Regions from separate parts of the Pantoea trifolii genome, predicted to be linked through region 3. Evidence: predicted binding sites of a transcription regulator. Region 3 holds the regulator's gene; each other region holds the start of a gene.

Region 1 (8,013 bases), 1.5 Mb from region 3:
AGGTTGCAGCGAGTAAAGCCTCCTTAGATAAATGGAAAATGTCAGCGGCCATTCATATTTGTCATATTTCGCCCCGATCGCGCTTCTATACTCGCCAGCAGTTGAGCGGTAAGGAGTGGCAGCCATGAGTCACAGTCTGCACTGGCACGCGGGCGCACGCAGTCGCCTGCTGCTGTTTAATCTGCTGGTGATGTCGGTGACGCTGGCGGTGAGTCTGGTGGCTATTTTTGGATTTCGCCACGCAGGTCACATTCAGGAACAGGCGCAGGCGCAAACGCTGGCCGATATGAACGGCAGCCTGGCGCTGGCGCGCGATACCGCCAATGTGGCGATCGCCGCGGTGCGTTTATCGCAGGTGGTCGGCGCGCTGGAGTATCAGAGCGAATCGGCGCGCCTGCAGCAAACGCAGCAGGAGCTGCAACGGTCGCTGAGCTTGCTGGCGAATGCGCCACTGGCGTCGCAACAGCCGCAGCTGCTGACGCGCATCCGCGAACGCAGCCAGATGCTGGAACAGACCATCAACCAATTGCTGCGCGCCGGACATCAGCGCCATCTGCAGCGCAACGTCATGCTCAGCGGGCTGTGGCAATCGCAGCTATTACTCAATCGCATTGACCTGCTAACACGCACCGATTCCCCATCCACCGCGCTGCGCCAGCAAACCCACAGCTTATTCAGCGTGGCGATTCAATCCAGCGCGCCGCAGGCCGCAGTGCAGCAGCTGCAATCGGTGCTCAGTCAGTGGCGGGCGTTAAGGCTCAACGGCGTGCTGAATACGCAAGTACAGCGGCTGATCGCCACCAGCAATGATTTGCAGCCGGTGGCGCAGCAACTGGAACAGAGTGATATCGCCATCGCCTACGCCACTTATCGCATCAAAGCGCTGGTGGCGATGCTCAACGACGACATCACCCATTACGTGCAGCTGGTGGCGCAGCAGAGCGACGCCCGCAGCGCTGTAACCCATGAAGAGCTGGATTCGATCATCGGCTTTATCGGCCTGTTTATGCTGCTGGCGCTGCTGATCACCGGTTACGCCGGTTACTACATCTACCGCAATCTCGGTTCGAGTCTCACCGCCATCGCGCACGCCATGACCCGGCTGGCGCAGGGGGAAAAGAGCGTCAACGTGCCGGGTCTGGCGCGGCGCGATGAGCTGGGCGATCTGGCGCGCGCCTTCAACGTGTTTGCGCGCAACACCGCGTCGCTGGCGCACACCTCGCGCCTGCTGAAAGAGAAAAGCAACCAGCTGGAATCCACCTTCCTCGCCATGCGCGACGGCTTTGCGCTGTTTGATAACAGCGGCCAGCTGGTGGTGTGGAATGCGCAATATGCCGAGCTGCTGGGCATTGCGCCGCGCGAACTGCATCGCGGCTTGCACTATCAACAGCTTTTAAAACGCGTCGATGTTGAGCTCAATGGCTTAGCCGATGCGCAGGAAGTGCGGCTGGCGGATGGACGCACGCTGGAGCTGCGTTTCAGCCCGGTGCCACGGCGCGGCATGGTGAATACCGTGCTGGAGCGCACCACGCGCAAGGCGCTGGAAGAGGCGCTGCTGCACAGCCAGAAGATGAAAGCGGTTGGACAGCTCACCGGCGGACTGGCGCACGACTTCAATAATCTGCTGGCGGTGATCATCGGCAGCCTGGCGTTAACCGTCGATCAGCTGCCGCCCGGCACGCTCGCCAGCCGTATCGATCGTGCACGTCAGGCTGCCGACCGCGCGGCGCAGCTGACGCAGCGTTTGCTGGCGTTCTCGCGCAAACAGGCGCTCTATCCGCGCGCGGTGTCGGTGGTGGAACTGGTGGATAATCTGCATTCGCTGCTGCAACACGCACTTTTGCCCGGCCAGCAGCTGGTGATCGATGCGCAACGTCCCGGCTGGCCAGCGTGGATCGATGCCGGACAGCTGGAGAATGCGCTGATCAATTTGGTGGTCAACGCGCGCGATGCGATGACGCAGCAGAGCGGCGAAATCCGCCTGCGTATCTGGAATCAGCGTAAACAGGAAGCCGACGGCAAGCGCGATCGCGTCACCATTGAAGTAATCGATCACGGCTGCGGCATGTCGGCCGAGGTGCGCGAACAGGTGTTCGAGCCGTTCTTCACCACCAAAGCGATCGGCAGCGGCAGCGGTTTGGGCTTATCGATGGTGTATGGCTTTGTGCGTCAATCCGGCGGCCAGATCGAGCTGGAAACCGCGCCGGGGCAAGGCACCACCGTGCGGCTGTTATTGCCGCGCGCGCCCGAAGCGGCACAGCCGCTCAACGTGCCGCCGCCGCTGGTGCCGCAGGCCAGCAACGATCGGCTGGTGTTGGTGCTGGATGATGAACCGACGGTGCGACAAACGCTGTGCGAACATCTGCATCAGCTGGGTTATCTGACGCTGGAGTGTGGCGACGGCGAAAGCGCGCTGACGCTGCTGCGCCAGACGCCGGATATCGATCTGTTAATCAGTGATTTGATGCTGCCGGGCGGCATCAACGGCGCGGATGTGATTCGCCAGGCGCAGGCGCAGTGGCCACATCTGGCGACGGTGTTGATCAGCGGTCAGGATCTGCGCCAGACGCAGGTGACGCTGCCGCTGTGTGAGCGGCTGGCGAAACCCTGGCATCAGGCGCAGCTGGTGCAGGCGCTGGAGCGCGCCTGGCAGCGCAGTGAACGGCTTAGTCGCGCGCGGCAGGCTGCCACAACGGCACCCCTTTCCCCGTGATGTAACGTTTACGCAGCTTGCTGGAGACCATGTCCATGATCATCACCACCGCCACCAGAATCAGGGTCAGGAACATCACCACATCCCAGTTCCACAAGCGCATGTTCTCGGCATACACCAGACCCACGCCACCCGCGCCAACAAAGCCCAGCACCGCTGCGGAGCGGGTGTTGGACTCTATCTGATACAGGCTGAGCGCGAGGAAGGTCGGGAACGACTGGGTGAAAATGCCGTAGCGATGTTTTTGCAGGCTGTTCGCGCCGACCGCGCTGAGGCCGCGACTCGGTGAACGCTCCACCGCTTCGTGCCCTTCGGCATAGAGTTTGCCGAGCAAGCCGACATCCTGCATCACAATCGCCAGCACGCCAGCCAGCGGTCCCATGCCGACGGCGCGCACAAAGATCAGCCCCCAAATCGCCATGTCGATGCCGCGCAGCACATCCAGCACGCGGCGTACCACCAGTGAAATCGGTCGCGTAACCGGATCGTGCATGACGTTTCGCGCCGCCAGGAACGAGACCGGCAAGGCAATTAAAGATGCGGTTAGCGTGCCGGAGAACACAATCGCCAGCGTAATCCCGACCTGCGTGAAGTAGTAACCAAACGGCCAGTTGAGGAAATCCTGCCAGACAAACATGCGCAGGAAATAGCGGCTGAGCTGCTGGCAGCCAATCAGAAAACGGCTCCACTCAATGCCAAAGAACTCGAAGAAGAACAGGTAATAGAGCGCGATGGCAAGCGCCACCAGCGCAACGCGGCGCAGATAGCGGTTCTGCGCGGCAAACAGGGCGGCATGCTCCTGCTTGAGTTTGGCGACATCCGGCGCTAAGGCGATCATGCTGTGTCTCCTTCCACTACGCGGCGACGCAGCCAGCCGGACAGCGTATCCAGCAGCGACACCACCACAATGATCAGCAACAGCGTGATGCTGACCTGATCGTAACGATCGAGTTTGATATTGGTCATCAGCTCTTGCCCGATACCGCCCGCGCCGACCAAACCAAGGATGGTTGAGGAGCGGAAGTTGATTTCCAGACGCATAAAGCTGTAGGAGAGAAACGTCGGTTTGACCTGCGGCCAGAAGGCAAAGCGCATGCGCTGCAGTTTGCTGGCACCGCACGCCGCAAGTCCGCGCACCGGTTTATCCGAGGCGCTCTCAATCGCTTCGTAAAACAGCTTGGTCAGGCTGCCGACAGTGTGCAGCGCCAGCGCGAGGAAGCCGGGAATAGCGCCAATGCCGAACGCCATCACGAACATCACCGCCCACGCCAGTTCCGGCATGGTACGCAGGAAGGCGACAAAGGCGCGGATCGCCACGCGCAGGCTGCGCGGCGTTTGCGTGTTGTCGGCGGCGAAAAACGCCAGCACGCCCGCCACGGCCACCGCCACGATGGTGGACGACAGCGCCAGCTGCAAGGTTTCCCAGATCAGCGGCAGCTGGAAGTGTAAGCGATAGCCCCAATAGGCCAGCGAGCCCTCGGTTTTGCCGTCGGCGAACAGCAGTGAAAGATGCAGCACCGGCATAGTTTCGCCGATGTAGTCAAAAAAGTGTGGCAGCGACTGCCAGACGGTGAGCAGGTTAAATTCCGCCATCTTGCCCGCGGCCAGATAGAGCGCCAGCAACAGCAGCGACCACAGCAGCGAGTCGCGCTTTTGCTGGCGGCGGATGCGTTGGTAGTAGTGTTCGAAATCGGTCAAGGGGGGATTCCTGTTGGTTGGGGACTGGAGTGTGCTCGCTGTCCCCCTCCTCGGTCCTCCCCCATTAATGGGGGAGGAAGATGCTGCAAAATGCGAGTTTGGGAGTTGCATGTGGCAGCATCTCCTTCCCCCACTTGTGGGGGAAGGACGGGATGGGGGACAGCGAGCACCCCACCTAAATTAACCGCGCGTACCCTTCATCAAATCACGCTTCATATCGATGATGTTCTGATAATCCGCCACGGTCGCTGGACCGATGTGCTGGGCACCGCCAACCGCTTTAACAAAGCAGCCGTGATCTTCTTTATCCAGTTTCTTGATGGTGGCCACCACCTTCGCTTTGAAGTCAGCGGGCAGATTGTTGCTCACCAGAATCGGACCGTTCGGGATCAGCGGCGACTGCCAGATGATGCGGATCTGCTTCATCAGGTCAGGATGATCCATGCGAATCAAACGGCCAAAGGCACCCGAGGTATAACCGGTTTCACGGTCGCCAATCAGCGACGTCCAGGTCACCGCGCCGTCGAACTGACCGTTCAGCACGCCGAGGATGTCCTGCTCGTGGCCGCCGGAGAAGGTGACGCTGGAGAAGGTGTTGTTGTACTTATCGTCCACCGTGCCGCCGAACTCTTTCTTGAACGCCTGGTTCGGCATCAGGAAGCCCGAGGTTGAATCGGGATCGGCCATGCCGAACGATTTGCCTTTCAGGTCTTCCAGCTTTTTGTATGGGCTGTCAGCCTTAACGATCACCACTGAGTGATAACCCTGAGACCCGTCTTTGTCGTCCACCACGATGCCCACCACATCCACCGCTTTCGGGTTTTGCAGGTAAACCGAGGCATACGAAGCCGGCGACATGCTCAGCACCAGATCGATTTTGTTACCCAGCAAGCCCTGAATCACGCCTGAATAGTCAGACGAGTTGCGCAGTTTGGTATCCACCTGCAACTCTTTGTCGAAGAAATCTTTCACACACTGGTTGTCACCAATCTGCTGCGTGGCGTTCTGGCCGCCAAGAATCCCGAGGTTCAACTCTTTTGGTGCATCCGCTGCGTTTGCGCCAAATGCCATCGCAATAGTCAGTAAAGCTAAAGAAGTCAGTTTCATTCTTAGGTTTTCTCTTGCTGTGGGAGTTAGTGGAGCTGGTTAATTTCGTCGCCGTACAGCTCATGCATCAGGCCGTCGGTCAACTGGGAAGGATGTCCATCGAACAGGATTTTGCCGCGCTGAATGCCGATCACGCGGGTGCAGTAGCTTTTAACCAGTTCGATGGAGTGCAGGTTTACCATCACGCTGATGCCCTGCTCGCTCACCTGACGCAGCACATCCATGATGCGTTTGGTGTTTTTCGGATCGAGTGACGCCACGGGTTCATCCGCCAGCAAAATGCGCGGGTTCTGCATCAGCGCCCGACAAATCGCCACACGCTGCATCTGGCCGCCGGAGAGGTTTTCCGCACGCTGCAGCGCCTGCGGCAGCATGTTCATCCACTGCAGCAGTTCGATAGCGCGAGCGCGGTCGGTTTCGGAGAAGACCTTGAAGAACGATTTCAGCGTCGAGGTCTGGCTCAAACGACCGAGCAGTACGTTGGTCAGCACATCGAGGCGTGGCACCAGACAGAAGTCCTGGAAGATCATGCCGCATTCGGTGCGCCACTCGCGCATCTGGCGGCTATTCAGCGTCACCACATCGCGATCCACTTCGCCGTGGCGATTGCTGAGGATGGCGCCCTGCGACGCACTGATGGTGCCGTTCAGCATGTGTAACAGTGTCGATTTGCCTGCGCCTGAGCGGCCAATCACCGCCACCAACTCGCCCGCATGCAGATCGAAGCTGACGTTATCCAGCACCTGATTGGCGCCGTAGGTTTTGCACAATCCCTGCACCGACAACACCTTGTTGCCCTGCCCTGTAACATGCGGGTAAGGATTGTCGACCACGGTTTTCAGTAATGCCTGTGCCATGTTGCACTCCATCTCTTCTGAGGTGTTGATTGCCCGCTATTACGGGCAAAGCGGATGAAAGCTTGATGACAGTAAAATGATTAAACAGTGACAGCATCCGCCGCCGCCGTAGGGTCGCCATTTATGGTGACCTCATTACACCGATGCACCAGGTCGCCATGAATGGCGACCCTACGGGGCAATGAGCTGGCGTAGATGCTCGAGCGTGTCGCTTAACGCACCATCGTTATTCAGCGCATGACAATGCGCGGGCAGCGGTTCGGCGGCGCGCGCCAGCCGTCTTTCGATCTCCGCTTCCGACTCGCGCCCACGCTGTCGCAATCGCGTCTCCAGCACCGCTGGCGAAACCTGCAACACCAGCGGCAGCAGCTGCGTGCCGTAATGCTGCTGCACAATCGGCAGATGCAGGCGTGAACCGTTAACCAGCACGTTCAGCCCGCGCGCCAGCCACAGATCGATCTCCTCGCCCAGCCCGTAATGCATGCCGTGCGCCTGCCAGCTCACGGCGAACAACCCCAGCGCCTCGCGCCGTCGGAATTCCGCCTCGCTCAGCGCCACATGGTTCTCGCCGCCCGCATCGGCGGCGCGCGTGATGTAGCGATGGGCGATCAGCAGATTCTCCGGCGGCGCTTCCCGCAGCGCGTTCAGCAGGCTGTCTTTTCCCGAGCCCGAAGGCCCGGTAAGCCAGATCAGGCGCGCCATCAGAACACCTGCTTGCCTTGCGACCAGACGTGACGAATGTGCGAATGACCATGTTCGGTATGCGCCAGCACCAGATCGGCACGCAGCCCTTCGGCGATGCGGCCGCGATCGTGCAGGCCAATCGCCCGCGCCGGATTTCTGGTCACCAGCGCAGCCGCCTGCGGCAGCGTCAGCGTGTTGCGCTCATCGGCCACCAGGCGGAACACCGCATCCAGCAAGCTGGCGGGATAGTAGTCGGAGGAGAGAATATCCAGCAGGCCGTGGCTGGCGAGGTCCGCCGCCGCCACGTTGCCGGAGTGCGAACCGCCGCGCACGATGTTGGGCGCGCCCATCAGCACCTGCATGCCGCATTCACGCGAGGCGCGTGCCGCCTCCAGCGTGGTGGGGAATTCAGCGATGGCGCTGCCGACGTCATGAGATTCCGCCACGTGCGCCGCCGTAGCGTCGTCGTGGCTGGCGAGCGGAATACCGCGCGAACGGCACAAACTGGAGATGGCGTTGCGATTCGGCGTGGAGAACTCGGCGGCCAGCGCCAGCTGCTCACGCTCAAACTGATCCATCTGCTCGTCGTTGAGCTGATATTTGCCTTGATAATAGGTGCGATACATCTCCAGCGAGGCGTACTGACGCTGACCCGGCGAGTGATCCATCAGTGACACCAGCGACAGTTCTGGCGTGTTCATCAGCTTTTCAAACAGTGGCAGCGTGGTGTGATGCGGCAGCTCACAGCGCAGATGCAAATGGTGATCGGCGCGATTAATACCTTTGCGATTGCTGTCCTGAATCGCCTCAATCATCTTGTTGAGGTTTTCAATGCGATGCCCGCCATCGCGCACGTCGCCGACGCCAATTGCATCCAGCACCGTGGTGATGCCGCTGGCGACCATCAGCGCATCGTGGCTGCTCATCGCCGAGTGCGCCGGCCAATCCACTTTT
Region 2 (8,013 bases), 810 kb from region 3:
ATAAACAATCCACCAAAGGTGCGGTTCAGCAGCTTCATCTGCTTCGGTCCTTTAATCCAGCCAGCAATGCGAGTTGCCAGCGTGGCGTAACCAATCATCACGATGATATCGACCACAATGGTGGTCACGCCGAGCACCAGATATTGCATCAGCTGCGGCTGGTGCGGCTGAATAAACTGCGGGAACAGCGCGGCAAGAAACACGATGCTTTTCGGGTTGGTGAGGTTCACCAACAAGGCACGCTTAAACAGGCGGCGACGCGGCATGGCTTTGGCAACGGCGTCGAGGTCGATGCCACCCGCTGAGCGCCACTGCTGAATGCCCAGCCACACCAGATAGGCTGCGCCAGCCCACTTCAGGACTTCAAACGCCAGAATCGATTGGGAAAACAGCGCACCCAAACCGGCGCCGACCAGCACAATATGAATCGCCAGGCCAAGCTGCAAGCCGGTAATTGATGCAACCGCGCCGCGATAACCGTGGCTGATACCGGTACTCATGGTGTTAATCGCACCGGAACCGGGTGAAAGGCTGAGGATAGTTGTGGTCAGCAGGTACGTTAACCACCATTCAATGGTCATGTGTGACATTCCCTGAAGTTAGCGAAGTGTGACACAATACGACAGAAAATCGCCGCACGCTACGCAGCACGGGCGCGCGAATCACGTTTTTTTCAGGGGGACGGATGCAGCAGCATAAACAGAGTTGGCTCGGACGTGAGCGAGGCTTTTCGGCCTTTGCTACCGGTCCGCTGCTCGACTTCTGGCGTCGCCGTGAAGAGTGTGAATTTACCGGTGTCGGCAACCTGAAGATTCGCTACGTTCGTTTCGCCTCACCGCAACATCGTCGTGTCATTCTGGTCGTGCCTGGCCGCATTGAGAGCTATATCAAGTATCCTGAACTGGCTTACGACCTGTTTATGTGCGGCTACGATGTGGTGATCCTCGACCATCGCGGTCAGGGACGATCTGAACGTCTGCTGGAAGATTCGCATCGCGGCCATGTAGTGGAATTTGGCGACTACGTTGACGATCTGGAAACGCTGTATCTGAAAGAGATAGTCAGCAACCGTTATCAGCAGCGCTACGTGCTGGCTCACTCGATGGGCGGCGCGATTTTAGCGCTGTTTCTGGCGCGTCAACCGCAGGCGTTTCATGCTGCGGTATTCTCCGCGCCGATGTTTGGCATTGTGCTGCCGCTACCGGACTGGATGGCGCACCGCATTCTGGACTGGACAGAAAAACTGCCCGCGCTGCGTGAAGGCTACGCGCTGGGTACCGGGCGCTGGCGCGCCAATCCGTTTGGCATCAACCGCCTGACGCACAGCCGCGAACGCTATCGCCGCAACCTGCGTTTTTACGCCGACGATCCGGCGCTTCGCGTTGGTGGTCCCACTTATCACTGGGTGCGCGAAGGCGTGCAGGCCGGGCGGGACATCTTCAATCAGGTAGCGAACATCACCACGCCGACCTTGCTGCTGCAGGCCAGTGAAGATGATGTGGTGGATAACCGCTCACAAAATCTCTTTTGTACGGCGATGGCCGAAGCAGGACATCCCTGCGCGGGCAACGCGCCGTATGTGATAAAAGGAGCGCGTCATGAGATCCTGTTTGAAACAGACGCGATGCGTGCCGAAGCGCTAAACGCGGTGGTCGATTTCTTTGAACACCACGCTTAATCAATTTTACTTTCCGATATCAACACCCGAGGTTTACATGTATCACATCGTCGCATCCGACCTGGATGGCACGCTGCTCTCTCCGGATCACCGCCTGACGCCGTTCGCTCGCACTACGCTGCAGGAACTGGTGGCGCGAGACATCCACTTTGTTTTTGCCACCGGCCGTCACTATATCGACGTCGGACAGATGCGCGATAAGCTCGGCATTCCGGCTTATATGATCACGTCCAATGGTGCGCGCGTGCACAACGCCGAAGGTGAACTGGTGTTCAGCCACAACCTCGACGCCGACATCGCCAGCGATTTGTATGGCCTGCAATATCATGACGAGCACATCCTGACGCACGTTTATCGCGACGATGAGTGGTTCATGAGCCGTCATCGTCCGGATGAGCAGGACTATTTCCGCGAATCGGTATTTAACTATCAGGTTTACCAGCCGGGCATGCTGCCGACCGACGGCATCAGCAAAGTGTTCTTCACCTGCGAAGATCCGGAGCGCCTGGTTCCAATGGAGCAGGCGATTGAAGCGCGCTGGGGCGATCGCGTGAATGTCAGCTTCTCGCTGCCAACGTGCCTGGAAGTGATGGCGGGCGGCGTTTCCAAAGGTCACGCGCTGGAAGCGGTAGCGAAACAGCTCGGCCACTCGCTGAAAGCGTGCATAGCCTTCGGCGACGGCATGAATGATGTGGAGATGCTCAGCATGTCAGGTAAAGGCTGCATCATGCGTAATGCACAGCAGCGCCTGAAAGATACCTTGCCGACGCTGGACGTGATTGGCAGCAACGCGGATGACGCCGTCCCGCACACGCTGCGAAAGCTGTTCCTCGCGTAAAAAAATGGGCCGGTTATCACCGGCCCGTTCTGGTTATACCAGCTGTTTCTTGTGCTTATGTTCACTGACCATGGTCAGCAGCAGCAGAATCACCGCCAGCACCGATCCGCCAATCATCACAATGAATCCGCCGTCCCAGCCGAAGTAATCCACGGTGTAACCGACAATGGCACTGGCCGCTACCGATCCGCCGAGATAGCCAAACAGCCCGGTAAAGCCCGCTGCCGTTCCGGCCGCTTTTTTCGGCGCCAGCTCCAGCGCGTGCAAGCCAATCAACATCACCGGACCGTAAATCAGGAAGCCGATCACAATCATGCACAGCATGTCGATGCCTGGATTGCCTGGTGGGTTCAGCCAGTACACCACGGTGGCGATGGTCACCAGCGTCATAAAGAACACGCCGGTTGCGCCACGGTTGCCGCGGAATACTTTGTCCGACATCCAGCCGCACAGCAGCGTGCCGGGAATACCGGCATATTCATAGAAGAAGTAGGCCCACGAGGATTTATCCAGCGTGAAGTGCTTCACCTCTTTCAGGTAGGTCGGCGACCAGTCGAGAATGCCGTAACGCAGCAGGTACACAAACACGTTCGCCAGTGCGATGTACCACAGCAGCTTATTGGGCAGAATGTACTGCATGAAAATCTGCTTCGCCGTCAGCTCCTGCTCGTGCTCCTCGTTGTAATCCGGCGGATAATCATTCTTCCACGCTTCAATTGGCGGCAAACCGCAGGATTGCGGCGTATCGCGCATCAAGGCAAAGGCGATAATGGCGATGAGAATGGCGCCAAACGCCGGCATGTACAGCGCGGCTTTCCAGTCGTTAAACCACGCCATGCCAAGCAGGAACAGCAGCGGAGGAATACCGCCACCGACGTTATGCGCGCAGTTCCACACCGATACGATTCCGCCGCGCTCTTTCTGCGACCACCAGTGCACCATGGTACGCCCGCACGGCGGCCAGCCCATGCCCTGGAACCAACCGCACAGGAACAGCAGCACAAACATCACCATGATGCTGGAGGTGGCCCACGGCACGAACCCCATCACCAGCATCACCGCCGCAGCGAGAATTAATCCGGCGGGCAAAAACACGCGCGGATTCGAGCGGTCCGATACCGAACCCATAATGAATTTTGAGAATCCGTAAGCGATGGAAATGCCCGATAGCGCAAAGCCGAGATCGCCGCGCGAAAAACCTTGTTCCACCAGATAAGGCATCGCCAGCGCAAAATTCTTACGCACCAAATAGTAGGCGGCATAGCCAAAAAATATTCCCAGGAAAATTTGCCAGCGCAGGCGACGATAGAGTGGATCGACACGATCATCGGCCACTTGCGGGCGATGCGGTGCAGGTTTGAAGATACTCAACATGAGTGTGGCCCTCCAGGGCGCAATATAGTTATGGATTCCCAGCAGGTTGGGGCAAAAGCAACAGACGTTAAAAATGGAAAAGCGAAGTTTCCATTTCGCGCAAAGGATAGTGATGGTCACGCGCGGTTACTGTGACATGTGACACATATGTTACAGTTTTATGACATTAGAGAGCGATAAAAACCAGGAAATGTTGTATTTCGCGCATTTTTATCCAGGCGAATAGGCGATCAGTTAAAACTAATTGTCGTCATTTTGTACAATCGTAAACCAGATAGTTCACGCCAATCGCGACAGTTTGTTTACACTAACGCCACTGTTCATTTTGAGATCGTTACCGTGCCGTTACTGATCGTTACCACCATTCTGTGGGCTTTTTCCTTCAGTTTAATCGGGGAATACCTCGCAGGTCAGGTGGATTCCTGGTTCTCTGTGTTAATGCGTCTGGCGCTCGCCGCCATCGTCTTCCTGCCGTTCCTGCGCTGGCGCGGATATCGTGCTTCCACCATCCTGCTGTATATGCTGGTGGGCATGCTGCAGCTCGGCATCATGTACCTGCTGAGCTTTGAAGCCTATCTCTATCTGAGCGTGACCGAATTCCTGCTGTTCACTGTGATGACGCCGCTGTACGTCACGCTGATCTACGATTTGCTCAGCCGACGTCCGCTGCGTATCGGCTATGCTTTCAGCGCATTGCTGGCGGTCATTGGTGCGGCGATTATTCGTTACGACAAAGTCAGCGATCATTTCTGGTTCGGCTTGCTGCTGGTGCAGGCGGCAAATATCTGCTTCGCCATCGGCATGGTGGGCTACAAGCGTCTGCAGGAAACCCGGCCGATGCCGCAGCACACCGCGTTTTCATGGTTCTATCTGGGCGCAGTGATTATCGCGGTGATCGCCTGGAGCTTGTGGGGCAATCCGAACAAACTGCCCACCACCTCGCTACAGTGGGGCATTCTGGTTTGGCTGGGCGTGGCGGCTTCAGGTTTGGGCTACTTCATGTGGAACTACGGTGCGACGCAGGTGGATGCTGGCACGTTGGGTATTATGAACAACATGCATGTGCCTGCTGGCTTGCTGGTGAATCTGGCGATCTGGCAGGAGAAACCGCATTGGCCAAGTTTTATCGCCGGTGCCGCCGTGATTTTTGCATCCCTGTACGTACATAAACGCTGGGTGCTCGGCAAGACCACCAAAAGCCACGCCTAGGCCGAAAGGGAGGGGATAGCGCGGCAGAGGAGCAAAGCATCCGAGCCATGGATGGCGAGGCTGCTCCACAGGGAAGTGGTTACTCTTTGCGATCTGCCGCGCTATCCCTGACCCGGCTCGAACAAAGAAGCGATTACGCTTTCTTAGCCGGCCCCGGACGATGAATCATCGTCAAACCTTTCAGGAAATTACGCAGAATCTGGTCACCGCATTCGCGGAAATTCTTATGGTCTGGATTGCGGAAAATCGCGCCAACCTCAGCCTGTGAAATCTTAAAGTTCGCTTTCAGCAGCACATCCGGGATATCGGTGGTCTTCAGCTCAAACGCGATACGCAATTTCTTCATGAAAATGTTGTTATTCATGCGGCGCTCAATCGAAGGCGCGGGCGCATCTTCACTCTTACCGCGACGGTAAAAAATCAGACCGTTGAGGAAATAACCCATCAACACATCCGGCAGCTTACGAAACGCAGCATCGTCATCCTTCTTCATCCACGCCTGCACGTCTTCCAGCGGCACTTCACTCCCCGCTAAGGCAAAAATCTCCACCACTTTGCTATCGCTCAAATCAAGCATATAGCGCACGCTGCGCAGAACATCGTTACTCATCATGGTGAAACTCTCTTGGTCGCGGGTTGAGGCGGCGCATTATAGAGCAGGCGGGACAGGGATAACAGCGCGGGCGACCTTCGCCGCCCAACAACATCAGGATGAGAGGGTTTGCAGTGAGCCGGGACGCGCGGCATCGCGCACGAAGGGCAGGTGTTCACAGGCGTGCTGACGGGCAAACCGCACAAAGGCTTCCATCACCGGTTGACGCTGCTCGCCTTCGCGTACGGCGGCATACAGGCGGCTCCAGAGGCCATCACCCAAAGTCTTGGTCACCACCAAACCTTGCTGCTCAAAATTCTCGACCACCCAATGTGGCAGCGCGGCGATGCCCATGCGTGCCGACACCATCTGAATCAGTAACAGCGTATTGTCCACGCTCTTCAAAGCCGGGCTTACGCCCGCAGGTTGCAGGAAATGGCGCCACACATCTAAACGCTGACGCTGCACCGGATAGATCATCAATACCTCATCGGCCATATCTTCCGGGGAAATATGCTCAAGCTGCGCCAATGGATGATCCGGTGCCATCACCAAACGCACTTCAAAATCGAACATCGGTGAATAGAACAATCCGCTGCGCGGCAGAATATCGGAGGTCAACACCACATCCAATTCGCCCTGCTGCAATGCGGGTTGCGGATCAAAGGTCACACCGGATTTGAAATCCATCACTACCTGCGGCCAGCTCTGGCGGAAATTATTCAGCGCAGGCGTCAGCCACTGAATACAGCTGTGACACTCAATCGCGATACGCAACGTGGCCTGATGCGGCTCATGACACGCCTGCAAAGCCTGTTGAATCTGCGGCAAAACCTGCTCGGCCAACTGCAGCAAAATCTCTCCCTGCGGCGTAAAACGCAGCGGCTGGCTTTTGCGCACAAACAGACGAAAGCCCAGCCGCTGCTCCAGATCGCTGAACTGGTGAGACAACGCCGATTGCGTCTGATGAAGATGTGAGGCGGCGGCGGCTAACGAGCCGGTGTTCCGTAACGCCTGCAGCGTCCGCAGGTGTTTGAGTTCGATCATGAGAATCCTTCACATCGAGATTGAACAAATTGCGCTTGAGGAACATACAGTACCCGCAGATTATGGCGGTGTAAACATCTGGACGGCTAAACATCTCTGCACCCTATTCAGTTAATAATATCTGGAGAACAGAAAATGACCATTCTGAACCACACTCTCGGTTTCCCTCGCGTTGGATTGCGTCGTGAATTGAAAAAAGCACAGGAAAGCTACTGGGCAGGTAAAAGCTCACAGGAAGAGCTGCTGGCGGTGGGGCGCGAACTGCGCGCCCGTCACTGGCAACAGCAGAAAGAGGCGGGCGTCGATCTGTTGCCGGTCGGCGATTTTGCCTGGTACGATCACGTGCTGACAACCAGCCTGCTGCTGGGTAACGTGCCCGCACGCCACCAGAACAAAGATGGATCCGTTGATCTCGACACGCTGTTCCGCCTCGGTCGTGGCCGCGCACCAAGCGGTACACCGGCGGCGGCGGCGGAAATGACTAAATGGTTCAACACCAACTATCACTATATGGTGCCGGAATTCACGCAAGGCCAGCAGTTCAAACTGACCTGGACCCAACTGCTGGATGAAGTCGACGAAGCGCTGGCGCTCGGCCACAAGATTAAACCGGTGCTACTCGGCCCGGTGACCTATCTGTGGCTGGGTAAAGTGAAAGGTGTGCCTTTCGATCGCCTTTCATTGCTCAAAGACATTCTTCCGGTTTACCAACAGGTGCTGGCGGAACTGAAAAAACGCGGCATCGAATGGGTACAAATCGACGAACCTGCACTGGCGCTGGAATTGCCGCAGGCGTGGCGCGATGCATACAAACCGGCTTACGACGCGCTGCAGGGTGAAAGCAAACTGCTGCTCACCACCTATTTCGACAGCATCGGCCAGAACCTCGACATGATCAAAGCGCTGCCGGTGCAAGGCTTGCACGTTGACCTGGTGCACGGCAAAGACGACATCCAACAGTTAAACCAGCAGATCCCGGCAGATTGGCTGCTCTCCGTCGGCGTGATCAATGGCCGTAACGTGTGGCGCGCGGATCTCAGCAGCTGGTTTGAACGCTTGCAACCGCTGGTGGGCCAGCGTCAACAATTGTGGATCGGATCATCTTGTTCGCTGCTGCACAGCCCAATCGATCTCAGCGTGGAAACGCGCCTCGATGAAGAAGTGAAAAGCTGGTTCGCCTTTGCCCTGCAGAAGTGTGCGGAGCTTGCACTGCTGAGTCAGGCGCTGAACAACAACGATGCCGCTTCGCTGGTGGAGTGGAGCGCACCGATTCGT
Region 3 (8,013 bases):
GCCGTGACCACCGGCAGCATTTTCACGCCGCTGAGATGAAAGCCAAAGCTGGCGTAACCGATGCTGTTGGGCGTGGCGGCAACGGCTTGCACCACCGCCGCGGAACCGGGGAATTCAGCGACGTCAGCACGGAAATCGCCTTTACACAGCGCCTGCTGCTTGAAGAAGCCCCAGGTACCCGACGCCGAGTTACGGCCATAACGCTGGATGCTGCGCGTTGCCCATTGATTATCGCTTAAACCGAGATCGCCCCAGCGCTGCGGCACCAGCTGTCCGCCGCACAGGCGCGTGATGGAAAACAGCGCATCGAGTTGTTGCGGCGCGATGCGCGGCAGCGGATTGTCCTGATTGACCACCACCACCAGCGCATCCATCGCCACCGGCACCGCCAGCGGCGGATAGCCGTAGCGCGCAATGAACAGTTGACGTTCGTCGATCTGCATCGGGCGGCTCATCGCGCCCAATTGTGCAGCACCGGCGGCCAGCGCGGTCGGTGCGGTAGACGATCCCGCCGCCTGCACCTGAACGTTCACGCCCGGCGACTGGCGGCTAAAATCCTCGCCCCACAGGGTCATCAGATAACCCAACGTATCCGATCCGACGCTGCTCAGATTGCCGGTTAGCATGGTTTGTTGGCCGTGTGCCAAAGCAGAGCAAAGCAGCGAGAGGGATAGCAACAGCGATTTCATGGGCGATTCCGCAATTTAATGAGACGCCTATTCTGGAGCGGCGTGATTTATCGCGCAATAAATTGCGTAAGGGTTGTCAGTTAAGCGCGAAGCGGTCGCCATAAATGGCAACCCTACGAAAATCCCGTAGGGTGCGCATTTATGCGCACCTGGTCGCCATAAATGGCGACCCTACGAGACTTGTAGCGATGGCGAGTCAAAATTATGCCTTTATGGTGCAGCGCGGGTGTTGAGGCGACATCCCAAACCGCTGAACGATTGAGGGATTCCAGGGCGAGCCGCATGGATGCGGCGAGAGGTGGCGCTGAGCAGGAGCGAATCGCCACCGGTCCGTCAGGAATCGTGAATGAGTGAAGGTACCGCGCAGCGGCGGGTTGGGCTGGCGCAAGGCCCGGGAGTGCAGAGGGCGCGGCCAGGCGCTCTCTGCTCGGTCGCCGCACAAGGGTGCTGCAACTGCCTCAGCTTAGGGCGAACGAAAGCCGCTCTGTGCTTAACTGAGCGGCATTACGCCATGGATGTGCAAACCTTAATTAACCTGCGCTTGCAGCGCGCTAGCCACAATCAAGCGTGGCGGCAGCAGGAAGCTGAAACAGGTTTCCTGATGCGGCACGCTGGTGATCTCGAGCCGCGCATTATGATGGCCCAGCGCGTGCTTCACGATTGCCAGCCCCAACCCGCTGCCGCCGGTGGCGCGTGAACGCGCTTTGTCCACGCGGTAGAAGCGTTCTGTAAGGCGCGGCAGATGCTGTTCGCTGATGCCCGGCCCGTCATCGCACACCTTAAACTGCGCGCCTTGTTTGGTACGCAACCAGCTGATGTCGATGCGCGTGCCATCCGGCGTGTGATTCACCGCGTTGTAGACCAGGTTGGAAATGGCGCTACGCAACTGCTCATCGTTGCCGAACACTTTCAGGTGCGGATCGGTATGGAAATGGATGGTGTGACGTCCCTGGCTCAGCGTTTCCGCTTCACGCTGCAATAGCAGCAGCATGCCCGGCACATCCACCGTCTCTTTCAGATCGATGGCTGGCGCCGCTTCGATACGCGACAAGGTCAGCAACTGCTTCACCAGGCTGTCCATGCGGCGCGTCTGCTCTTGCATAGTATGTAACGCCTTGCTGCGCGTGCGCTCGTTCATTACCGCGTCGTCCATCATTTCCAGATAGCCCTGCAATACCGTTAACGGCGTGCGCAGTTCATGACTGACGTTGGCAAAGAAGTTGCGCCGCGCGCCTTCCAGCTGGTGCATCTGGGTGACATCACGCGCCACCATCAGCCACTGTCCTTCGCTGTAAGGCATCACGCGGAATTCCATATGATGCTGATTATTAAGGATCTGCGTCAGCGGTGTGTCGAACTTGCGCTGGCGGATATAGCGGGAGAATTCAGGATAACGCAGTAAATTGAGGATGTTCTGGCCGTTATCTTCCGGCCAGCGCAGGCCAAGATGCTGCTGCGCCAAGCCGTTGCACCAGAAAATGGTGCCCTCTTCGGTGGTCAGCACCACCGCATCCGGCAGCGATTCGGCACCGCTGCGGAAACGTTTGATCAGATTGCCCAGCTCGCGGCGGCGACGCCGGTTGCGCAACTGCATCTGATACAGGCCATAAAACAGCGGTTCCCAGCTGCCGCGTCCGGTGGGCGGCGTCATTGAACGATCGACCCACAACCAGTGCGACAGACGCATCAGATTGCTGAAGTGCCAGAACATCACGCCGGTCACCGCAATCAGCAGTAACCACGGCAGATATCCGAACAACAGACCCAACACCAGCGCAGGTAAACAGACCAGCGCCAGCTCGGTCAACAATCTCTTCCAGGAGAGTCGTTCCAGCACGGTAAAAACTCCGTTTACGTTTAGTAGCGGGCAGAGAAACGATACCCTGTTCCGCGAACGGTTTGAACCATGCGATCGTGGCCGGTCAATTCCAGCGCTTTACGTAAACGGCGAATATGCACATCGACGGTGCGATCTTCGACATACACATTGGTGCCCCAAACGTGGTTCAGCAGCTGTTCGCGGCTGTACACGCGTTCCGGGTGCGTCATAAAGAAGTGCAGCAGTTTGTATTCGGTCGGCCCCATCTCCAGCGGCGTGGTTTCCGACATCACGCGATGTGAGGATGGATCAAGGCTCAGGCCCTGCATCTCAATCACCTCTTCCACCGCCATCGGTGAAATACGGCGCATCACCGCTTTAATACGCGCCATCAGCTCTTTGGGTGAGAATGGCTTGGTGATGTAATCATCCGCGCCCACTTCCAGACCGCGCACGCGATCCTCTTCTTCACCGCGCGCCGTCAGCATCATCACCGGGATGTCACGCGTCATGGCTTCACGCTTCAAATGCTTAATAAACTGAATTCCGCTGCCGCCGGGCAACATCCAGTCCAGCAGAATTAAATCAGGCCAGGGTTCGATCAGCTTACCAATCGCGCTGTCATAATCTTCCGCCTCAATAGGCTGGTAATCATTCTGTTCCAGCACGAAACATAACATTTCACGGATGGGAGCTTCGTCTTCCACAACCAAAATGCGCTTAGCCATTGTAACTCCTGCTAGTGTGACAACGTGTCACGGGGATTTGCGGCGCCATTATGCGTCAGTTTTGTGACACTTTTATGAAAAAGCCGCCCTAAGATAGATAGATAAAAAACAGAAATGTCACAATAAAAATCTGCTTTTTTTCTTTGTGATCTTAAGTGGTTATAATTCGCCTTCGCTAAACAGAGCACGGAGCAAACATGCGCATCATTCACACCGCTGACTGGCATCTCGGTCAGTTCTTTTACAGCAAAAGTCGCGCGCGGGAACATCAGGCGTTTCTCGACTGGCTGCTGGATCAGATTGTGCAGCATCAGGTGGATGCGCTGATTATCGCGGGTGATCTGTTTGATACCGGTTCGCCGCCGAGCTACGCGCGTGAAATGTTTAACCGTTTTGTGGTGGCGCTGCAGCCAAGCGGCTGTCAATTGGTGGTGCTGGCGGGCAATCACGATTCGGTGGCGACGCTGAATGAATCACGCGAGCTGCTGGCCTGCCTGAATACGCAGGTGATCACCAGCGCCACGCCGCAGGGAGAACAACAGGTGTTAACCCTGAAGCAGCGCGATGGCGTGTCGGGTGCGCTGCTGTGCGCCATTCCTTTTCTGCGTCCGCGTGACATTCTGCGCAGCCAGGCTGGCCAATCCGGTCGCGAAAAACAGATCTCGCTGCTGGAGGCGATCGAGCAGCATTATCAGCGCTGTTTCGCCGCCGCGCAGTCAATGAGCAGTACGCTGCCGATTATCGCCACCGGCCATCTCACCACCGTTGGCGTCACTAAAAGCGATTCGGTGCGCGACATCTATATCGGCACGCTGGATGCCTTCCCGGCGCAGGCGTTTCCGCCAGCGGATTACATCGCGCTCGGTCACATCCATCGCGCCCAGCGCATCGCCAACAGCGAACATATTCGTTACAGCGGCTCACCAATTCCGCTCAGTTTTGATGAGCTTGGTCGCGAGAAAAGCGTCTTCCTGCTGGAATTTTCCGACAAGCTTAAGGACGTGACGCCGCTGATCATTCCGCACTTCCAGCCGATGCAGATGCTGAAAGGCTCGATGGCGGAGATTGAACATCAGCTGGCGCAGTTCAGCGAGAGCACCAGCGAGCTACCGACCTGGCTGGATATTGAGATCACCACCCAGGAATACCTCAGCGATCTGCAACGTCGCATTGAAGCGCTGACCGAAAATCTGCCGGTCGAAGTGCTGCTGGTGCGCCGCAGCCGCGAACAGCGGCAGCGCAGCCTCGAACGGCTGGAGAACGAAACCCTGAGCGAATTAAAAGTGGAAGAAGTGTTTGCCCGCCGACTGGCGCAGGAAGATCAGCTGGATGCTGAGCAAGCAGAACAGTTAACGCAGCTGTTCCGCACCCAGCTTGCCGCGCTGGAGAATCCATCCGCATGAAAATTTTGACGTTACGTTTTAAGAACCTCAATGCGCTGCGCGGCGAATGGTTTATCGATTTCCGCCGTGAGCCCTTTGCCAGCAACGGATTGTTTGCCATCACCGGCGCCACCGGCGCGGGCAAAACCACCTTACTCGATGCAATTTGCCTGGCGCTCTATCACCAAACGCCGCGCCTCGGCACGCTGTCGCAAACCCAGAATGAGCTGATCACCCGCGACACCGCCGAGTGTCTGGCAGAAGTGGAGTTTGAGATCAAAGGCGAAGCCTGGCGTGCCTTCTGGAGCCAGAACCGCGCGCGCGGCCAGGCCGACGGTAAGTTGCAGGCGCCGCGTGTCGAACTGGCGCGCGTGGCGGATAATCAGATCATCGCTGATAAAGTCGGCGACAAGCTGAAAGCGATTGAAACCCTGTCGGGACTCGATTTCGCCCGTTTTACCCGCTCAATGATGTTGTCGCAAGGCCAGTTTGCCGCCTTCCTCAATGCCAAACCCGGCGAACGCGCCGAATTGCTGGAAGAGCTGACCGGCACCGAGATCTACGGACAAATCTCCGTGCAGATCTACGAACGCTGGCGTAGCGCACGCAGCGAGCTGGATACGCTGCGCGCCCGCGCCGGTGGCATGTCGCTGCTCGATGAAGCGCGCCGCGCAGAGCTGACGCAGCAGCTGGCAGAACTCGCCGTGCAGGAGAAATCGCTTAGCGAACAGCTCACGCTGGCGCAGCATCAGCAACAATGGCTGGTGCAGCAGCAACAGCTGATGCAGGAACAGCAACAGGCCGAACAGACGCTGCTTGCCGCGCAACAGGCGTGGCAGCAGGCGGATGGCGATCGTCAGCGGCTGGCGCGGGCCGAACCGGCAGAAAAACTGCGCGAGAAGCTACAGCAGCGCGAACAGCTGCAAGGCGATCTCCGCACGCTGGAACAGCAATCGCAGCAGCTGCAGGCGCAACAGCAGCAGGCCAAAACCGCGTTGCAACAGGGCGAAAGCCATTATCAGGCCGCGCAGCAGGCGCGCGAGCAGGCGTTACAGCAACAGCAGCAGCTCGAAACGCTGCTGACCGAGCAGGTTATCCCGCTCGATCAACGCATTACCACCCTCTCGCAGCAACGGGATGAACAGCAGCGGCTGCATCTGCAGCAGCAACAGGCGCTGCAAACCAGCCAAACCGCGTTGAGCCAGCAACAGCAGGTAAGTGAACGTTTACAACAGCAGCTAGTGCAGCAGCAGGAATTCCGCACCCGAGAAGCCGCCGTCGCCGATTGGGGCGCAGAACTGACGCGCTGGCAGGCGGAGATCGCCCGGCTGGATGAGCGCGAGCAGACGTTGACGCAGCTCATCGCGCAGCAGCAACAGCAGCGCAGCCAGATGGAGCAGCATCAGCAGGCGCAGGCTCAGCGTGAAAAAGCGGCGCAACCGTTGCAGCAAGCCGAAGCGCAGGCCGCGCAGCAGCGTCTGCAAGCGGAGCAAGCACTGACTTCGCTTGAGGCCGAGATCACCAGCGCCAGCCTGCGCGACGCCCTGGCGCAGCATCAAACGCAACGTGCCGCACGCCAGCAGCTCAGCCTGCTCGCCGCGCAGTGGCGCGCGCTGCAGCCGCAGCGCTTGCAGCGTCAGCAAAAACTGATGCAGCTTCAGCAGCAGCATCAGGAAGCTGAACAGGCGTTACAGGCGCTGCGCGACGAGTACAAACGGGAACATCAGGCGTTGCTCGATGTGCGCAAAATCTGCGAGCTGGAGCGCACCATCGCCCAGCTGGCCGACGAGCGCGCCAAATTGCAGCCGGATCAGCCCTGCCCGCTGTGCGGCTCGTGTCAGCATCCGGCAATCGCGCAATATCAACAGCTTGAACCCGGCGCCAATCAGCAGCGTTTAACTGAGCTGGAAACGCGCGTGGCACAGCTGAAAGAGTCCGGCACCGCCAAAGGTGAGCAGCAGAAGCTGTCGCTGCAACAGCAGCAGGCGTTGCAGCAGGAGATCGCTGATTACGACCAGCAGCTGGCGACGGTGAACACCCAATGGCAAGCGCTGAGCGGTGAGCTGGCACTTACCTGCACGCTGGAGCAACAGGACGACTTTACGCAATGGCAACAGCAGCAGGATGCACAGGAACAAACTCAGCTGCAGCAGCTCCAGACGCGGGAAAATGCCGCGCGCGCGCTGCAGCAGGCGAAGGATGCGCATCTGCAACAGCAGCAGCTGTGGCAGCAGCATCAAAATCAACAGCAGCTGGCGCTTCAGCAGATCGTTAGCACGCAGCAGACGCTGGATGAAATCAGCCAGCGTGAGACCCGCGAGCGCAGCGCCATGCAGCAACTGGCGCAGCAGCTTGAACAACAGTTAGCGCAGCATCAGCTCAGTTTGCCAGACGCGGCTGAGCGGGAAAGCTGGCTCCACAGGCTACAGCAGCGCTGGAGCGCATGGCAGGAAAATGAGCGCTTACACGGCGAGTTGCAGCCGCAGCTGGCAAAAGCCGAAAGCGAGCGCAGCAGCCTGCAGCAGAATCTGGCGCGTGAACAGCAGTGGCTGGATGAGCTGCAGCAGACGCTCAGCGCGCTGCAACAGCAGCGCCAGCAACAACAAGAACAGCGTCAGCAGCTGTTTGGCGATCGTCTCGTAGCAGAAGCTCGACAGCAGCAGCACGCCGCGCTGCAACAGTGTGAACAGGCGCTGGCGCAGCAGCTACAGCAGTGGCAGCAGGCGCAAAGCTCGCTGCACAGTCTGAATGGCCAGTGTGAGCAGATCGCGGCGCAGCAACACACTTTGCGTGAACGCGCTGCCGCAGCCGAAAGCGCCTTCCTCGCCGCGCTGCAGCAGAGTGATTTTGCCGATGAAACGGCGCTGCGTGCCGCCCTGCTGGATGAGCGCGAGGTGCATGAACTGCGCCAACAGTTACAGGTGCTCGATCAGCAGCGCCAGCAGCAACTCACCCTCAGCGAGCAGCTCACGCAGCGCTGCACCGCGCATCAGCAGCAGCGCCCGGCCGATCTCAGCGATGAAGTCGCCGCCACGATTCAGCAACAGCTGGAACAGCTGCGCGTGACGTTGCGTGACAACGCCCGTCAACAGGGCGAAGCGCAGCAGCAGTTGCACAGCGATGCACAACAGCGTTTACAGCAGCAATCGTTGCTGACGCAAATCGCTACGGATGAAGTAGAGCTGGCGCAGTTGGGCCGCCTGAACGATCTGGTAGGTTCGGCCAAAGGCGATAAATTCCGCCGCTTCGCACAAGGCCTGACACTCGATCATCTGGTGTGGCTGGCGAACCGTCAGCTCGATCGCCTGCACGGTCGCTATCTGTTGCAACGCCGCATCAGTGAAGAGCTGGAGCTGGAAGTAGTGGATACCTGGCAGGCCGACGCCACGCGCGAT
Region 4 (8,013 bases), 1.0 Mb from region 3:
GTGTGATGCTGCGCGATCCGGCGCGTTTCGATCTGCGCGGTTCGCTGCAACACGGCCGCGATGTGGAGATCGACACCAATGTGATCATCGAAGGCAAGGTTACGCTCGGCAACCGCGTCAAAATCGGTGCCGGCTGCATCATCAAAAACAGCGTGATTGCTGACGACTGCGAAATCAGTCCCTATTCGGTGATCGAAGATGCCACCTTAGCCGCCGCCTGTACGGTTGGGCCTTTTGCGCGTCTGCGTCCGGGCAGCGAGCTGGCGGAAGAAGCGCACGTGGGCAACTTCGTAGAGATGAAGAAAGCGACGCTCGGCAAAGGCTCGAAAGCCGGTCATCTCTCTTATCTTGGCGATGCGGAAATTGGCGCGGGGGTGAATATTGGCGCGGGCACCATCACCTGCAATTATGACGGCGCCAACAAATTCAAAACCATCATCGGCGATAACGTGTTTGTCGGCTCCGATACGCAATTGGTAGCACCTGTAACCGTAGCGAGCGGCGCCACTATCGCTGCCGGCACCACGGTGATGAAAGATGTCACCGCGGCGGATCTGGTCTACAACCGTAAAGAGCAGAATCAAAAATCGGGCTGGCAGCGCCCTGTTAAGAAAAAATAAATTTTAAAGGCCGACAACGATCGGCCTGTTTGCAGTGCCATAAAAAAATATCCCCACTCTCTACAAGGCTCGGGGAAATCAGGTCAGATGACAACGCAATGGCCGAAAGCCATGAAGTCAGGAAATTACTATGTGTGGAATTGTTGGTGCAGTAGCGCAGCGTGACATCGCAGAAATTCTGCTGGAAGGTTTGCGTCGTCTTGAATATCGCGGTTATGACTCAGCGGGATTAGCCGTTGTCGATCGTCAGGGCCACATGACGCGCCTGCGTCGTCTGGGCAAAGTGCAGAACCTGGCGGAAGCCGCAGAGCAGCAGCCGCTGATTGGCGGCACCGGTATCGCACACACGCGCTGGGCGACCCACGGTGAGCCGTCGGAGGCCAATGCGCATCCGCACGTTTCTGAGCACATCATCATCGTGCACAACGGCATCATTGAAAACCATGAGCCGCTGCGCGCGCAGTTGCTTGAGCGCGGCTATCACTTTGCCTCAGAAACTGACACCGAAGTGGTGGCGCATCTGGTGCATTGGGAGCAGAAGCAGGGCGGCACGCTGCGTGAAGTGGTGCTACGCGTCATTCCGCAGCTGCGCGGTGCGTATGGCATGGTGATCATGGACAGCCGCGATCCGTCGCTGCTGGTGGCGGCGCGTTCCGGTAGCCCGCTGGTGATTGGCCGTGGCGTGGGTGAAAACTTTATTGCTTCCGATCAGCTGGCACTGCTGCCGGTGACGCGTCGCTTCATCTATCTGGAAGAGGGCGATATTGCCGAGATCACCCGCCGCGAAGTCACCATTATCGATCGTGACGGTAACACGGCTAAGCGCGCCGAAATCGAATCGACCGCGCAATACGATGCCGGCGACAAAGGCATCTATCGTCACTACATGCAGAAAGAGATTTACGAGCAGCCGAACGCGATCAAAAACACCATCACCGGTCGTTTTAATCACGGCGAAGTCGATCTCAGCGAGCTCGGTCCGGATGCTGAAAAGCTGCTGAGCCAGGTCGAGCATATTCAGATCATCGCCTGCGGTACGTCATACAACTCCGGCATGGTGTCGCGCTACTGGTTTGAGTCGCTCGCCAACCTGCCTTGTGATGTGGAAATCGCTTCGGAATTCCGTTATCGCAAATCTGCGGTGCGTAAAAATAGCCTGCTGATCACGCTGTCACAATCGGGTGAAACCGCCGATACGCTGGCGGCACTGCGCCTGTCAAAAGAGCTGGGTTATCTCGGTTCGCTGGCGATCTGTAACGTGGCCGGTTCATCGCTGGTGCGTGAATCCGATTTGGCGCTGATGACTAAAGCCGGTACCGAAATTGGCGTTGCCTCGACCAAAGCTTTCACCACGCAGCTGGCGGTATTGCTGATGCTGGTGGCGAAACTGGGGCGTCTGCACGGCATGAAAGCCGAAATCGAGCACGAAATTGTGCACGCGCTGCAAGCCTTGCCGAGCCGCATCGAACAGATGCTGGCGCAGGACAAAGTGATCGAAAATCTGGCGGAAGGTTTCTCGGATAAACATCATGCGCTGTTCCTTGGCCGTGGCGATCAGTATCCAATCGCTATGGAAGGCGCGCTGAAGCTGAAAGAGATCTCCTACATCCACGCCGAAGCCTATGCGGCGGGCGAGCTGAAGCACGGCCCGCTGGCGCTGATTGATGCCGATATGCCGGTGATCGTGGTCGCGCCGAACAACGAACTGCTGGAGAAGCTGAAATCCAATATTGAAGAGGTACGCGCGCGCGGCGGTTTGCTGTACGTGTTTGCCGATCAGGATGCCGGTTTCAGCGACAGCGATGGCATGAAAATCATCTCTCTGCCGCATGTAGAAGAGGTGATTGCACCGATCTTCTACACCGTGCCGCTACAGCTGCTCTCGTATCATGTGGCGCTGATTAAAGGCACCGACGTTGATCAACCACGTAACCTGGCGAAATCGGTTACCGTTGAATAATCAGTAACAAGAGTGGGCCCGCAATGGGCCCGCTTCATTTCTACATGCTGTCATATAACTGTCATATTTCGTACATTTCACTGTCATCAAACTGTCCTATTTTCCCTCCAGCAGCAATCACTAACTCCTACTAAAAAGGCATTGAGCCTGTTTTTTAAATCCCCTGGAGGGAACATGACACTGATGCGTAGCACCGTAGCCCGAATCCTCGCCGCCACCTTCGCAGTAAGCGCGGTCTCTGCTTTTGCAGCAACCGATCTGACGGGCGCAGGCGGGACATTCCCGGCGCCGGTTTATGCCAAGTGGGCAGCCGAGTACCAGCAAGCCACTGGTAGCAAAATCAACTATCAGGGTATTGGTTCTTCAGGCGGCGTGAAGCAAATCATCGCGAAAACCGTCGATTTCGGTGCGTCTGATGCACCAATGAAAGAAGAAGATCTGCAGAAAAATGGCCTGTTCCAGTTCCCTACCGTGATTGGTGGCGTGGTGCTGGCGGTTAACATCCCAGGTGTGAAATCAGGTGAACTGACTCTCGACGGTAAAACCGTGGGCGACATCTACCTCGGTACCATCAAAAAGTGGAACGACCCGGCGATCACTAAACTGAACCCAGGCGTGAAACTGCCAGATTCCAACATCAACGTGGTTCGCCGCGCTGACGGTTCCGGTACTTCATTCGTCTTCACCAGCTACCTGGCGAAAGTGAACGAAGAGTGGAACAGCAAAATCGGTAAAGGTAACACCGTTAACTGGCCGACCGGTCTGGGCGGTAAAGGTAACGACGGCGTGGCCGCATTTGTACAGCGTCTGCCGGGTTCAATTGGCTATGTGGAATACGCTTACGCCAAGCAGAACAACCTGACCTACACCAAACTGGTTGATGCCGATGGTAAAGCGGTCGCACCAAGCGAAGAGAGCTTTGCGAACGCCGCGAAAGGCGCAGACTGGAGCAAAACCTTTGCTCAGGATCTGACCTTCCAGAAAGGCAACGCAGCATGGCCGATCACCTCAACCACCTTCATCCTGATTTACAAAGATCAGGCGAATGCGGAGAAAGGTAGCGAAGTGCTGAAGTTCTTCGACTGGGCTTACAAAGGTGGCAGCAAAACCGCAACCGACCTGGATTACGCCGCGCTGCCAGAAAGCGTTGCTAACCAGATTCGTGCAGCGTGGAAAGCGAACATCAAAGATAGCTCCGGTAAAGCGCTGTATCAGTAACCGATTTACCTGGCCAGCCGAGACGGTTGGCCAACCCCAATGGGCGGCCTGCGTGCCGCCCTGACATCCTCCTGAGAACAGAGAATTCTATGGCTGCCACTAAGCCGACGTTCAAAGCCCCCGGTAAACAAGGCGACATGATTTTCGGCGCGCTGGTGAAGCTCTCCGCGCTTATCGTGTTGTTATTGATGGGCGGCATTATCGTCTCCCTGATTTTCTCCTCCTGGCCAAGCATCCAAAAATTTGGTTTCTCTTTCCTGTGGAATAAAACCTGGGATGCGCCAAACGAACAATTTGGTGCGCTGGTACCGATTTACGGCACCCTCGTCACCTCGATTATTGCCTTGATCATTGCCGTACCGGTGAGTTTCGGCATCGCGCTGTTCCTGACGGAACTGGCGCCAGGTTGGCTGCGTCGCCCGCTGGGCACCGCCATTGAGCTGCTGGCGGCGATCCCCAGCATCGTTTACGGCATGTGGGGCCTGTTTGTTTTCGCCCCGCTGTTCGCCGAATATTTCCAGACGCCGGTGGGTAACGTGATGTCGACTATCCCGATTGTCGGCACGCTGTTCTCTGGCCCGGCATTTGGTATCGGTATTCTGGCGGCGGGCGTGATTCTCGCCATCATGATCATTCCGTACATCGCCTCGGTGATGCGCGACGTGTTTGAACAAACGCCGGTGATGATGAAAGAGTCGGCTTACGGTATCGGCTGCACCACGTGGGAAGTGATCTGGCGCATCGTGCTGCCGTTCACCAAAAACGGCGTGATTGGCGGCGTGATGCTCGGCCTGGGCCGCGCGTTGGGTGAAACCATGGCGGTGACCTTTATCATCGGTAACACCTACCAGCTCGACAGCGCTTCGCTGTTTATGCCGGGTAACAGCATCACCTCCGCGCTGGCCAACGAATTTGCCGAAGCGGAATCGGGTGTCCACGTCGCGGCACTGATGGAACTGGGTCTGATCCTGTTCGTGATTACCTTTATCGTGCTGGCGATCTCCAAACTGATGATCCTGCGTCTGGCGAAGAGTGAAGGAGCCCGTTCATGACCGCTATTGAAGTTCAGGCTCGCGCTGAGCTGGAAGCCTCGCGCCGCAAAATGCAGGCGTGGCGCAGTACCAAAAACAAAATTGCCCTGACGCTGTCGCTGATGACCATGGCTTTCGGTCTGTTCTGGCTGGTGTGGATTCTGTTCACCACCATTACGCGCGGTGTTGATGGTTTAAGCTGGTCGCTGTTTACCGAATCGACGCCGCCGCCGAATACCGCGGGCGGTGGTTTGGCGAACGCCTTAGTCGGCAGTGGTTTACTGATTTTCTGGTCGACGATCGTCGGAACGCCGCTCGGCATCATGGCCGGGATCTATCTGGCGGAATATGGCCGTAAACACTGGCTGGCGGAAGTGATTCGCTTCATCAACGACATTCTGCTGTCAGCACCGTCGATTGTGGTGGGCCTGTTCGTCTACACCATCGTGGTATCGCAGATGCAGCACTTCTCCGGTTGGGCCGGCGTAGTTGCGCTGGCGCTGCTGCAAATCCCGATCGTGATCCGCACCTCCGAAAACATGCTGCGTCTGGTACCTGACAGCATGCGTGAAGCGGCTTATGCGCTGGGTACGCCGAAGTGGAAGATGATTTCGGCAATCACGCTGAAAGCCTCGGTTTCCGGCATCATCACCGGTGTGCTGTTGGCCGTAGCGCGTATCGCCGGTGAAACTGCACCGTTGCTGTTTACTGCGCTGTCGAACCAGTTCTGGAGCACCGACATGATGCAGCCGATCGCGAACCTACCGGTCACCATCTTTAAATTCGCCATGAGCCCGTTTGCCGAGTGGCAAAGCCTGGCGTGGGCAGGTGTGCTGATTATTACCGTGTGCGTGCTGCTGCTGAACATTGTGGCGCGTGTGGTTTTCGCCAAGGGCAAACACTAATTTCCCGGCGCGGCTTCGGCGGCGCTGCTTATGAGAGACGAGAATGAGTAACGTGACTTCATCAGCCGGTAAAATTCAGGTCCGTAATCTGAACTTCTATTACGGTAAGTTTCACGCGCTGAAAAACATCAACCTGGATATCACCAAAAACCAGGTGACCGCGTTTATCGGCCCATCAGGCTGCGGTAAATCCACTTTGCTGCGCACCTTCAACAAAATGTACTCGCTCTATCCGGAGCAGCGTGCAGAAGGTGACATCCTGCTGGATGGCGATAACATTCTGGCTTCTAATCAGGACATCGCCCTGCTGCGCGCGCGCGTCGGCATGGTGTTCCAGAAGCCGACGCCGTTCCCGATGTCGATTTATGACAACATCGCCTTCGGCGTGCGTCTGTTTGAAAAGCTGTCGCGTGCCGATATGGATGAGCGCGTGCAGTGGGCGCTGACCAAAGCCGCGCTGTGGAATGAAACCAAAGACAAGCTGCATCAGAGCGGTTACAGTCTCTCCGGCGGCCAGCAGCAGCGTCTGTGCATCGCGCGCGGCATCGCCATTCGCCCGGAAGTGTTGTTGCTGGATGAGCCTTGCTCCGCGCTGGATCCGATCTCAACCGGTCGTATCGAAGAACTGATCACCGAACTGAAGCAGGATTACACTGTGGTGATCGTGACCCACAACATGCAGCAGGCCGCGCGTTGTTCTGACCACACCGCTTTCATGTATCTGGGCGAGCTGATTGAGTTCAGCGATACCGATACCTTGTTTACTAAGCCCGCACAGAAGCAGACCGAAGATTACATCACCGGTCGTTACGGCTGATTCAGGAGACGCACATGGATAATTTAAATCTGAACAAACACATCTCCGGTCAGTTCAACGCGGAGCTGGAGCACATTCGCACGCAAGTGATGATCATGGGCGGCATGGTTGAGAAGCAGCTGATGGACGCCATCACCGCGATGCATAACCAGGATGGCGAGCTGGCGCGTCACGTGATCGACGGCGACCAGAAGGTCAACATGATGGAAGTGGAGATTGATGAAGCCTGCGTGCGCATCATCGCCAAACGCCAGCCCACCGCCAGCGATTTGCGTCTGGTCATGGCGATCATCAAGACCATTTCTGAACTGGAACGCATTGGCGATGTGGCGGAAAAAATCAGCCGCACCGCGCTGGAGAAGTTCAGCCAGCAGCACCTGCCGCTGCTGGTGAGCCTTGAAGCGCTGGGTCATCACACCGTGCAGATGCTGCATGACGTGCTGGATGCGTTTGCGCGCATGGATCTCAACGAAGCCATCAAAATCTACCGTGAAGATAAGAAGGTGGATAAAGAGTACGAAGGCATCGTGCGTCAGTTGATGACCTACATGATGGAAGATCCGCGCACCATCCCAAGCGTGCTGACCGCGCTGTTCTGCGCGCGCGCCATCGAGCGTATCGGCGATCGCTGCCAGAACATCTGCGAAATTATCTTCTATTTCGTCAAAGGTCAGGATTTCCGTCATGTGGGCGGCGACAAGCTGGATGAACTGCTGTCGGGCGATGATGGCAGCAATAAACCCTCTTGATTGACGCGTCGGCGGCCCGTTGCCACTGTGGCTAACGGGCTGCCTGCTTAAATTCTGTCTGTTCTCAGCGATTCCCTCTCTTTATACTTGGCGCACTTTTTTCTGCCAGGTGCTGTTACATGTCCTCCCCAACTCCTAAAAAACAAGCCATTACACCGGCGAAAGCCATGGTGGCTGCGATCAGCGGCTACGCGATGGATGGATTTGATCTGCTGATTCTTGGTTTTATGCTGCCAGCGATCAGCGTCTCGCTGGCGCTCGATCCTTCTCAGGCCGGTTCGCTGGTCACCTGGACGCTGATCGGCGCGGTGATCGGCGGCATTGTGTTTGGTCATCTGAGCGATCGTTATGGTCGCATCCGCATTCTTACCGTCACCATTCTGGTGTTCTCGGTGTTCACCGGCCTGTGTGCGGTGGCGCAAGGCTATTGGGATCTGTTGGCGTACCGCACGCTGGCGGGTGTGGGATTGGGTGGCGAGTTCGGCATCGGCATGGCGCTGATTGCCGAAGCCTGGCCGAAAGAGAAGCGCAACCGCGCCTCGGCGTGGGTTGGCATTGGCTGGCAGCTCGGTGTACTTCTGGCGGCCTTTATCACGCCGCCGCTGCTGAGCGTGATTGGCTGGCGCGGCATGTTCCTCGTCGGTTTGCTGCCGGCGCTGGTGTCGTTTGTGATCCGCCGCAGCATGGGCGAGCCGGAAAGTTTTACCCGCCAC

What was found. The regulator PhoB, encoded in region 3, activates phosphate uptake and scavenging genes when phosphate is short. The targets are predictions, from matches to a motif close to CTGTCATAAAACTGNCNNAT.
Region 1: phnC (phosphonate ABC transporter ATP-binding protein) is a predicted target of PhoB. The motif match lies at 6,428-6,447, and genes of this name have one in related genera.
Region 2: glpT (glycerol-3-phosphate transporter) is a predicted target of PhoB. The motif match lies at 4,038-4,057, and genes of this name have one in related genera.
Region 4: pstS (phosphate ABC transporter substrate-binding protein PstS) is a predicted target of PhoB. The motif match lies at 2,628-2,647, and genes of this name have one in related genera.

Annotation. Positions count from the first base shown of each region.
Region 1 covers NZ_JANIET010000001.1:2,585,168-2,593,180, forward strand. The annotation lists gene NQH49_RS12075 (ATP-binding protein) at 125-2,713, shown strand; gene phnE (phosphonate ABC transporter, permease protein PhnE) at 2,667-3,551, opposite strand; gene phnE (phosphonate ABC transporter, permease protein PhnE) at 3,548-4,411, opposite strand; gene phnD (phosphonate ABC transporter substrate-binding protein) at 4,592-5,518, opposite strand; gene phnC (phosphonate ABC transporter ATP-binding protein) at 5,545-6,375, opposite strand; gene phnN (ribose 1,5-bisphosphokinase) at 6,547-7,077, opposite strand; gene phnM (alpha-D-ribose 1-methylphosphonate 5-triphosphate diphosphatase) at 7,077-8,013, opposite strand, start outside.
Region 2 covers NZ_JANIET010000001.1:228,546-236,558, forward strand. The annotation lists gene rhtB (homoserine/homoserine lactone efflux protein) at 1-581, opposite strand, end outside; gene pldB (lysophospholipase L2) at 686-1,678, shown strand; gene yigL (sugar/pyridoxal phosphate phosphatase YigL) at 1,716-2,516, shown strand; gene glpT (glycerol-3-phosphate transporter) at 2,550-3,890, opposite strand; gene NQH49_RS01035 (carboxylate/amino acid/amine transporter) at 4,230-5,099, shown strand; gene NQH49_RS01040 (YehS family protein) at 5,233-5,712, opposite strand; gene metR (HTH-type transcriptional regulator MetR) at 5,806-6,738, opposite strand; gene metE (5-methyltetrahydropteroyltriglutamate--homocysteine S-methyltransferase) at 6,874-8,013, shown strand, end outside.
Region 3 covers NZ_JANIET010000001.1:1,036,288-1,044,300, reverse strand. The annotation lists gene NQH49_RS04725 (PstS family phosphate ABC transporter substrate-binding protein) at 1-689, opposite strand, end outside; gene phoR (phosphate regulon sensor histidine kinase PhoR) at 1,216-2,526, opposite strand; gene phoB (phosphate response regulator transcription factor PhoB) at 2,547-3,236, opposite strand; gene sbcD (exonuclease subunit SbcD) at 3,434-4,639, shown strand; gene NQH49_RS04705 (SbcC/MukB-like Walker B domain-containing protein) at 4,636-8,013, shown strand, end outside.
Region 4 covers NZ_JANIET010000001.1:17,831-25,843, forward strand. The annotation lists gene glmU (bifunctional UDP-N-acetylglucosamine diphosphorylase/glucosamine-1-phosphate N-acetyltransferase GlmU) at 1-620, shown strand, start outside; gene glmS (glutamine--fructose-6-phosphate transaminase (isomerizing)) at 751-2,580, shown strand; gene pstS (phosphate ABC transporter substrate-binding protein PstS) at 2,755-3,798, shown strand; gene pstC (phosphate ABC transporter permease PstC) at 3,888-4,850, shown strand; gene pstA (phosphate ABC transporter permease PstA) at 4,847-5,734, shown strand; gene pstB (phosphate ABC transporter ATP-binding protein PstB) at 5,778-6,551, shown strand; gene phoU (phosphate signaling complex protein PhoU) at 6,566-7,300, shown strand; gene NQH49_RS00120 (MFS transporter) at 7,420-8,013, shown strand, end outside.